2 linked regions of the Piscinibacter sp. HJYY11 genome follow. Each later gene encodes a partner of the first gene's protein in a complex. Links are inferred from orthologs where the notes say so. Each region holds a gene or a part of one and is shown on either strand. Other genes may lie near its edges.

What was found. Proteins that work in one complex are often made in the same cells at the same time.
Region 2: the proteins of groL (region 1) and metK are in contact, whole or in part, in a cryo-EM structure (PDB 8P4O), measured with the Escherichia coli proteins. The link is inferred for Piscinibacter sp. HJYY11 from one-to-one orthologs.

Annotation. Positions count from the first base shown.
Region 1 is NZ_JAERQZ010000001.1:4,386,430-4,392,357, forward strand. Bases 2,724-5,674 are described here. They hold groL (chaperonin GroEL), read right to left. Parts: upstream 5,049-5,674; coding sequence 3,399-5,048; downstream 2,724-3,398. Other genes in these bases: JI745_RS20580 (hypothetical protein), read left to right, coding at 2,724-3,373; groES (co-chaperone GroES), read right to left, coding at 5,101-5,391; JI745_RS20595 (DNA gyrase inhibitor YacG), read right to left, coding at 5,558-5,674. Also shown: JI745_RS20575 (DUF1631 family protein), read right to left, coding at 1-2,024; more of JI745_RS20580, read left to right, coding at 2,207-2,723; more of JI745_RS20595, read right to left, coding at 5,675-5,803; cell division protein ZapD, read right to left, coding at 5,814-5,928.
Region 2 is NZ_JAERQZ010000001.1:4,114,907-4,117,794, forward strand. It holds metK (methionine adenosyltransferase), read right to left. Parts: upstream 2,093-2,888; coding sequence 908-2,092; downstream 1-907. Other genes in the region: JI745_RS26815 (AraC family transcriptional regulator), read right to left, coding at 1-767; JI745_RS19310 (lysophospholipid acyltransferase family protein), read left to right, coding at 2,227-2,888. UniProt on the Escherichia coli protein: Catalyzes the formation of S-adenosylmethionine (AdoMet) from methionine and ATP.

The DNA of each region.
Region 1 (5,928 bases):
GCGAAGAGGAAGAAGTGGCCCTGGTCGCTGCGCCAGAGCAGCTGCACGCAGGTCCAGGCGCCGTGGAGGAAGAGCCGGTAGCGCTCGCCGAGCGCCATGCGCTGCACCCATTGCCTGGCTTCGTCGGCGGAGGAGCCGGGCTCGGTGCTGTCCATCAGCGCGGCGGGCACGGTTTCCAATGAAGCAAGGTCGATCAGCGAGTCGCTGAAGGCGGAGCCGTCGAGCGGGTCCGGCTCGGGCAGCTCCGGCTGCGGCTCCTCGCGCATGCGCTGCACGATCTCTTCCGGCGTCAGCTGCTCGTCGGGCTTGCGCGCCTGCGCCGCGCGTGTGCCCGGCCGCAGGGCCTCGGAATGGACCTTCATCAGCTCATCGAACACCGCCTGCTGCTCGGCCGGCGGCAGCTGCACGAGGGCCATGCCGTCGCGCAAGCGCTGTAGCAGGCCAGGCAGCAGCTCGAGCAGGCGCTGGCGGCTTTTGGGGTGGTCGGGCAGCTTCAAGCTCCACAGCAACTCGTCGACGGTCTTGAGGTAACCCGTGGTTTGCGGGCTCTGGTCGCCGTGCTGTTGCACCGATTGGGTCAGCACATGCGACCAAGTTCCCGTGATGAACCGGCGCAGCGTCGGGCTCGCCGGCACCTGGGTCATCTGCTCGACCAGTCGGCCGGCGAGCGTGCGTTGCAAGGCCTCGGCCTGCTCGGCACGCACGAGGGCCTCGACATTGGGCTCGGCATCGCGCTGCTGGCGGCGCAACTGGTCGGCGAGGAAGGCGTCGAGCCGGCCCAGGCTGTGGCGGTAGAGGGCGCTGTCCTGCTGGGGTGCGGCGGCCATCTGCTGCACCAGCTTGTCGCAGAAGTCCTGCAACGCGATCAGGCGGGTGTCGTACGGGTGCGGGTAGGTGGTGGCCGCGGTGACGATGCGGTCGAGCAGCTGCCACACCGGGTGGTCGTAGGCGTCGAGCATGCTCGGGTCGAGCAGCGCGATCCGCAGGGCCGACACCTGCAGCCGGGCGATCGCACCTTGCAGCGGCGTGGAGAGGCTGCGGTCGGAGAGGATGGTCTCGAACAGGCGCGACAGCAGCTCGATGATCTGCCGGTCGACGGTCTCGCCGGCCGTGGCCATCAGCGCGGCGCGGTGCTGGGCCAGGCGCAGCGGGGGCGGCGAGGCCGCCACGGCGGCGGCGTCGCCGGTGGGCATGCGGCGCAGCAGTTCCTCGACCCGCAACAGCGCCTGCTCGAGCGCCGGGGTGGTGGTGGGCAGGACGCGCCGCTTGGGTTCGTTGCCGGTGATGGGGCCGGCGTCACCGCCACCGGGCATGCTGCGCATGAGGCCGTCGAGCGCGCCCGGGCGGGTGACGTCCATCTCGGGCGGTGCGTCGCGGCCTGCGCCGGGCGCGATCACCACGGTGCGGTAGATGCCGGGCTCGATGCCTTGCGCTTCGAGCCGGCTGCTGGCGGCCGCAAAGGCGGTGCGCAGCAGTCCGCCCATGACCGTGGCGGCCACCCGCAGCAGGATGCTCTGCTGCACCGCCGTGATCGGGAGCGCAGTGCCCGCCTCCCACAAGGCCCGTGCATATGACTGCGGCCGCAAGGGGTTGGACTCGGCCGTGACGTGCGGCTGCCCGCGCAGCGTGGAGGTGAAGGTCTGCAGCTCGCGCAGCTCCCATTCCGCGGCACTGTCGATCTGCTGGATGGCGCGCGAGATCTCGATGTCGGACTCGACGCGGGTCTCGTCCATCAGCTGCAGCCCGCTGGGGCGGACGTTGCCGGCCTCGGCCTGCGTCGCCGGCCCCATGTCGGCCAGCACCAGGCGGCGCAGGGTTTCGACGAAGGCCTTCTGGTAGACGCCTTGCTGCGACTGCAGCACCTGCACCAGCTCGAAATAGTGCTGCCGCTCGCTGCTGGTGAGCAGGTGGTCGCGGGGCTGGCGCAGCTGCTCGAGCGTGGCGCTGCAAGTTCGGGAGATGAGGTCCGCGGCGCGGTGGAGTTCGTCGTCGACGAAGCGCTGGAGAAGCGGGGGGACGGACATGTCCCATTTTGCGGCCCGGGGGGTGCTTGTCAAACCCGGGCCGTCCCGAGCCGATTCAGGACGTTTCAGCTCGCTTCAAGGACAAGGCCGTGGCGGCCCGTGACCATGGTGCAAGCCCCGGGTGGGGCGTCTTTGGAGCACGCCCATCCGGTGCTTCAGGTCAGCTTCAGGAGGACTCAGACATGGCCATCACCATGCAAGGCAGCTGGACGGTGCGGGTGCGTGCGCGCGACGCGGCCTACGCGCAGCGCGTCGTCGTCGAGGGTGCGGACGTGGGCAACGGCGTGCACGACGGCGTGGTGGGGCAGCGCCTGTATGTGAGAGGTGCGCAATGGACGCTGCAGGTGCAGCACCGTCCGACGCGGCAGGGCTGGCGCGAGTCGATGCTGCGGCTCGGCCTGCCGAATGTCGAGGCCGGGCTGCTGCGTGTGGAGATCGGCTCCAACGACGGCGGGCTCGATGAAAGTTATGACGACCTCGTGCTCGACTGCTCGATGCCGATCAGTCGCTGCGAACATGTGGTGTACGGCGAGGTGACGACGCACGAGGCGGCCACGCCCTTCAACCCGCGGCGCGACGACTACCTGGTGATCGATGCCCCGGTCGACGTGCCCGCGGTGTGCGCGCGCTACCCAGCGCTCGAGGCGGTGATCGGCAAGCTCTACCCGCAGCGCTGGCGGCACACGCCAGGCCTGCATGCCGACCTGAGCCCCCTGGTGCTGCCCAACGGCCTGCCGGGCGCGGCGATCGGGCTGCGCTTCGAATCCCGGCTCGACGATGCCGACCGATGCGAGGCGGACCAGGAGACGGCAGTGCGCATGCTGCAGGCGTCGGTGGGGCGGGTGCCTTTTCACGCGCATGCGATGGAGGCAGGCGCCACCATCCTGACCCGTACGGAGCTCGGTGCCATCGCCCAGCTGCGCGACCAGCTGATGCGGCAGACCTGCGACACGGCGCCGGCCGCGTCGGTGCTGCTGCGCTTCGAGCGCTACCACCGCAGTGCGAGCGAATCGGCCGGCGGGGCGTACCGCGGCACGGGTCTGCGCGAGCAACTCGGACAGGCGATGACGGACGCGCAGGGGCGGTATCTCTTTCGCTTCCGCCAGCGGCGGGGCGAAACCTCGCCGGACCTGGTGGTGCAGGTGAGCGCTGGCGGCTGCGCCCCGAGTTTTGAGACCGCGCCGTACGATCGCGTGGCCAACCTGCGCCGCATCGACCTGTGCGTGCCGCACGCGGCATGTGCGGCACCCGGGCCGCCTCCGCGGCTGCAAGCGGTGCCACTGCCCGAACTTGCAGCCCAAGAAAAAAGGGCTGCCGAAGCAGCCCTTTGCAGGAGGCGTTGCTCTTGAAGAGCAGCCGCCAGGCCTGGACGTCTTACATGTCCATGCCCATGCCGCCCATGCCACCCATCCCGCCCATGCCACCGCCGGCGGCCGGTGCGTCGTCCTTCGGGGACTCGGCGACCATGGCTTCGGTCGTCAGCATCAGCGAAGCGACCGACGCGGCGTTTTGCAGCGCAGTGCGGGTCACCTTGGTCGGGTCGAGAATGCCCATCTCGATCATGTCGCCGTAGGTGTCGTTGGCGGCATTGAAGCCGTAGTTGCCCTTGCCGTTCAGCACGGCATTGATCACCACGCTCGGCTCGCCACCAGCGTTGGCGACGATCTCGCGAAGCGGGGCTTCGATGGCCTTCAGGATCAGCTTGACGCCGGCTTCCTGGTCGGCGTTGTCACCCTTGATGGTGCCGGCCGCCTGGCGAGCACGCAGCAGGGCCACGCCGCCACCGGCGACGATGCCTTCTTCCACGGCAGCGCGGGTGGCGTGCAGGGCGTCTTCGACGCGGGCCTTCTTTTCCTTCATCTCGACTTCGGTGGCCGCACCGACCTTGATGACGGCCACACCGCCAGCCAGCTTGGCGACGCGCTCTTGCAGCTTCTCGCGGTCGTAGTCGCTGGTGGCTTCTTCGATCTGCACGCGGATCTGCTTGACGCGGGCTTCGATGTCGGCAGGGGCGCCGGCGCCGTCGATGATGGTGGTGTTTTCCTTGCCCACTTCGACGCGCTTGGCCTGGCCGAGGTCGGCCAGCGTGACCTTCTCAAGCGTCAGGCCGACTTCTTCGGCGATGACCTTGCCGCCGGTCAGGATGGCGATGTCTTCCAGCATGGCCTTGCGGCGGTCGCCGAAGCCAGGGGCCTTGACGGCCACGACCTTCAGGATGCCGCGGATGGTGTTGACCACCAAGGTGGCCAGCGCTTCGCCTTCGACTTCTTCGGCAATGATCAGCAGCGGACGGCCGGCCTTGGCGACTTGCTCCAGCGTGGGCAGCAGGTCACGGATGTTGCTGACCTTCTTGTCGTAGAGCAAGACGAAGGGGTTGTCGAGCAGGGCGGCCTGCTTCTCGGGGTTGTTGATGAAGTAGGGCGACAGGTAGCCGCGATCGAACTGCATGCCTTCGACGACTTCGAGTTCGCTGTCGAGCGACTTGCCGTCTTCGACCGTGATCACGCCTTCCTTGCCGACCTTGTCCATCGCGTCGGCAATGATCTTGCCGATGGACTCGTCGCTGTTGGCGGAGATCGAGCCGACCTGGGCGATTTCCTTGCTGGTGGTGGTGGCCTTCGAAGCCTTCTTCAGCTGCTCGACCAGGGCGGTCACCGCCTTGTCGATGCCGCGCTTCAGGTCCATCGGGTTCATGCCGGCGGCCACGTACTTCATGCCTTCGCGCACGATGGCCTGGGCCAGCACGGTCGCGGTGGTGGTGCCGTCACCGGCGTTGTCGCTGGTCTTGGAAGCGACTTCCTTGACCATCTGGGCGCCCATGTTCTGAAGCTTGTCCTTGAGCTCGATTTCCTTGGCGACCGACACACCGTCCTTGGTGACGGTGGGCGCGCCGAAGGAGCGCTCGAGCACCACGTTGCGGCCCTTGGGGCCCAGGGTCACCTTGACCGCGTTGGCCAGGATGTTCACGCCTTCGACCATGCGGGCACGGGCTTCACCGCCGAAGACCACGTCTTTTGCTGCCATGTTTTATCTCTCCGAAATTGGGATGTTGGTTGGGCTGGTGCAGGGAGAAGGATTACTTCTCGACCACGGCGAAGAGGTCTTCCTCGCGCATCACCAGGAGCTCGTCGCCATCGACCTTGACGGTCTGGCCGCTGTACTTGCCGAACAGGACGCGGTCGCCCACCTTGATGTTCAGGGCCACGAAGTCGCCCTTCTCGTTGCGCTTGCCGGGGCCGACGGCCAGCACTTCGCCCTGGTCGGGCTTCTCGGCGGCGTTGTCGGGGATCACGATGCCCGAGGCGGTCTTGGTTTCGTTTTCCAGGCGCTTGACGATCACGCGATCGTGCAACGGACGAAGTTTCATAGCATCTCCTTGAGGACTCAAAGCCGAGTTCTGAATGGGATGAGCACGGAAGTTTGTGCTCATGTACTTTGCCTGCGCGCCCGCCAGGGGCGGGATCGGCAATTTCGTTAGCACTCGAGTTCGTCGAGTGCTAGCAGGCGGAATTATAGGGGCGCGCGAAGCGCTTTCAAGAGGGCAGGCGAGGCGTCGCCCCGGGTTCGGCCGGGAGGTCCTCCCCCGGCTCACCAGGCGCGGGCGGGCGGGCGGGCACACGGTAGCTTTCGCTGGCCCAAGCGCCGAAGTCGACGTTCTTGCAGCGCTCGCTGCAAAAAGGCCGGTAGGCATTTTCAGGGGAATAGACGCTTTCGCCGCCGCAGGTCGGGCAGGTGACGATTCGGCGCTTCGCCGAAGAAGAAGGCGTGTCGGAACTCATCTCTCGATGCTCAAGAGCACAGGGTGAGTTCGAAGCTGGTGTCGACGCCGGCGGGTTTCAAGCGACCTTCGGCGTCCTGCCGCATCAGGCGCACCAGCACCATCAGGCGGTGGCCGCTGATCTCG
Region 2 (2,888 bases), 270 kb from region 1 along the record:
TCCATCGGCACTGCGGGTGTGAAGCCCCCATAGCGACGGAATTCACGGTTCATGTGGGCCTGGTCGCTGTAGCCGGCTTCTGCGGCCACCTCGCTCGGGCGTGCGCCGGGTTCGCGCATCAGCATCATGGCGCGGTGAAAGCGCACGATGCTCGCAAGGCTGCGCAAGGGCACGCCCACCGCTTCGAGCACTTCGCGCCGCAGCGCACGCTCGGAGACACCGAGTTGCCGGCACAGCAGCTTGAGGTCCGGCCGCTGCGGTGCACTGCGCAGCAGGCGCACGGCCTCGGCAGCGAGCACTTGCCCGGGAGTCGTGCGCGCCTGCTGCAGCAGCTCCCGTGCGGTCGACACCAGCATCTGCTTGAGCTCGATGAGACTGCGGCAACGCTTCAGGCGATCAGCATGCAGCGGGAGCAGCGCGTCGGCCTCGTCGTGCAGAAGTTCACGGTCGCGCAGCAGCTTGGGTGAGATGCCGAGGCACGCGCCGGCCCACCCCAGCTTGAATCGCAGGCCGAGCAGGCCGGTGCCGGCCTGGGCGGGCACACCGCGCACGTCGAGCGTCGGGCCGGCGATCACGAGGCGGGGGCGCGAGATGGTGTCGTGGTCGGCTTCGAGGTGGAAGCGCACCACGATGTCGGTGCGACCGTCGGGCAGCACCCGCTGCAGATCGGGGCCGCTCGCGACGAAGACCCACAGCGCTTCCACACGCTCCGCATCCAGGCCGTCGAGCGGCAGCTCGGTGTAGGGAATCAGGGGAGGCTGGGGCACGGGGACACTCGCGAGACTGCTGCAAAAAGTGTATGAACGTGCGCTTCGCGGCCCCATCCCCCTTGCTGGGGTGAGTGACTGCGCCCCGCAAAAGAAAAGGGCCGCGTGAGCGGCCCCTTGCTTTCGGTATGGCGGAGACCTTACTTGAGGCCCGCCGCTGCACGCAGGGCAGCAGCCTTGTCGGTCTTTTCCCACGAAAACTCCGGCTCCTCACGGCCGAAGTGGCCGTAGGCAGCGGTCTTCTCGTAGACCGGGCGCAGCAGGTCCAGCATCTGGATGATGCCCTTCGGGCGCAGGTCGAAGTGCTCGTTGACGAGCGCGGCGATCTTGTCGTCGGAGATCACGCCGGTACCTTCGGTGTAGACCGTCACGTTCATCGGCTTGGCCACGCCGATGGCGTAGGCGACCTGGATCTGGCACTGGCGCGCCAGGCCGGCGGCGACCACGTTCTTTGCCACGTAGCGTGCGGCGTAGGCGGCCGAGCGGTCGACCTTCGACGGGTCCTTGCCCGAGAAGGCGCCGCCACCGTGCGGGCAGGCGCCGCCGTAGGTGTCGACGATGATCTTGCGGCCGGTCAGGCCGCAGTCGCCCTGCGGGCCGCCGATGACGAAGCGGCCGGTCGGGTTGACCAGGTACTTGGTCTCCTTCAGCCACTCCTTGGGCAGCACGGGCTTGATGATCTCTTCGATGATCGCCTCGTAGAAGCTGGGCTTCAGCTTGGTGGCGCTCTCGCTCTGGTCGGGGCTGTGCTGCGTCGACAGCACGACGGTGTCGATCGAGTGCGGCTTGCCGTCGACGTAGCGCATGGTGACCTGGCTCTTCGCGTCGGGGCGCAGGAAGGGCAGGCGGCCGTCTTTCCGCAGCTGGGCCTGGCGCTCCACGAGGCGGTGGGCGTAGTAGATCGGCGCGGGCATCAGCACCGGCGTCTCGTCGCAGGCGTAGCCGAACATCAGGCCCTGGTCGCCGGCACCGATGTTGAGGTAGTCGTCGGAGGCGTGGTCGACGCCCTGGGCGATGTCGTTCGACTGCTTGTCGTAGGCCACGAGCACCGCGCAGCCCTTGTAGTCGATGCCGTACTCGGTGTTGTCGTAGCCGATGCGCTTGATCGTGTCGCGCGCGACCTGGATGTAGTCGACGTGCGCGTTGGTCGTGATCTCGCCGGCCAGCACCACGAGGCCGGTGTTGGTGAGGGTTTCGGCGGCGACGCGGCTCTTCGGGTCCTGCTTGAAGATGGCGTCGAGGATGGCGTCGGAGATCTGGTCGGCGACCTTGTCGGGGTGGCCTTCGGAGACAGATTCAGACGTGAAGAGGAAGTCGTTGGACACTCTTTAAACTCCAGTTGGTTGCAGATTGCGTTGCCGGGCTGGTGTTCAGAGAGCGGCGAACGCTTTAGCAGGATTTTTGGATCGCCCCGCAAGTTGTTCAGTAACTCGGCGATGGCGCTGATTATAAGAAGCAGATGCTCACGCTTTTCCGTTGTTTTGCGGGTTTGCCTCTCGCATTGCTTCACATTCTCGGCACCCTGATGGGCTGGCTGACCTATGGCCTGTCGCCCACCTACCGCCGGCGCATGGCGGCCAATGGCGCCCAGGCCGGGCTGCAACCGGCCCAGTGGAAGCCGGCCATTGCCTCCGCCGGGCGCATGGTCATGGAGCTGCCGTACCTCTGGATGCGGCGGCCCGACGACCCCATCCTCCCGCGCGTGCGCTTCGAGAACGAAGCCCTGCTGGACGCGGCGCTGGCCCGAGGCAAGGGCGTGCTGCTGCTCACGCCGCACATGGGGTCCTTCGAAGTGGCGGCGCAGGCGATTGCCGAACGCTTCGGTGCCACCCGCCCGATTACCGTTCTCTATCGGCCGGCCCGCAAGCCTTGGCTGCGCGAGTTGGTGAAGACCTCGCGGGAGCGGCCCCAGCTCTTCGCCGCACCGGCCTCGCTCGCCGGCGTGCGCCAGATGATCCGTGCCTTGCGCAAGGGCGAGATGGTGGGCCTGCTGCCCGACCAAGTGCCGCCCGAAGGCATGGGCGTGTGGGCGCCTTTCTTCGGGCGCCCGGCCTACACCATGACGCTTGCCACCCGCCTCGTGCAGCAGACCGGCGCCGAGCTGCTGCTGACGTGGGTGGA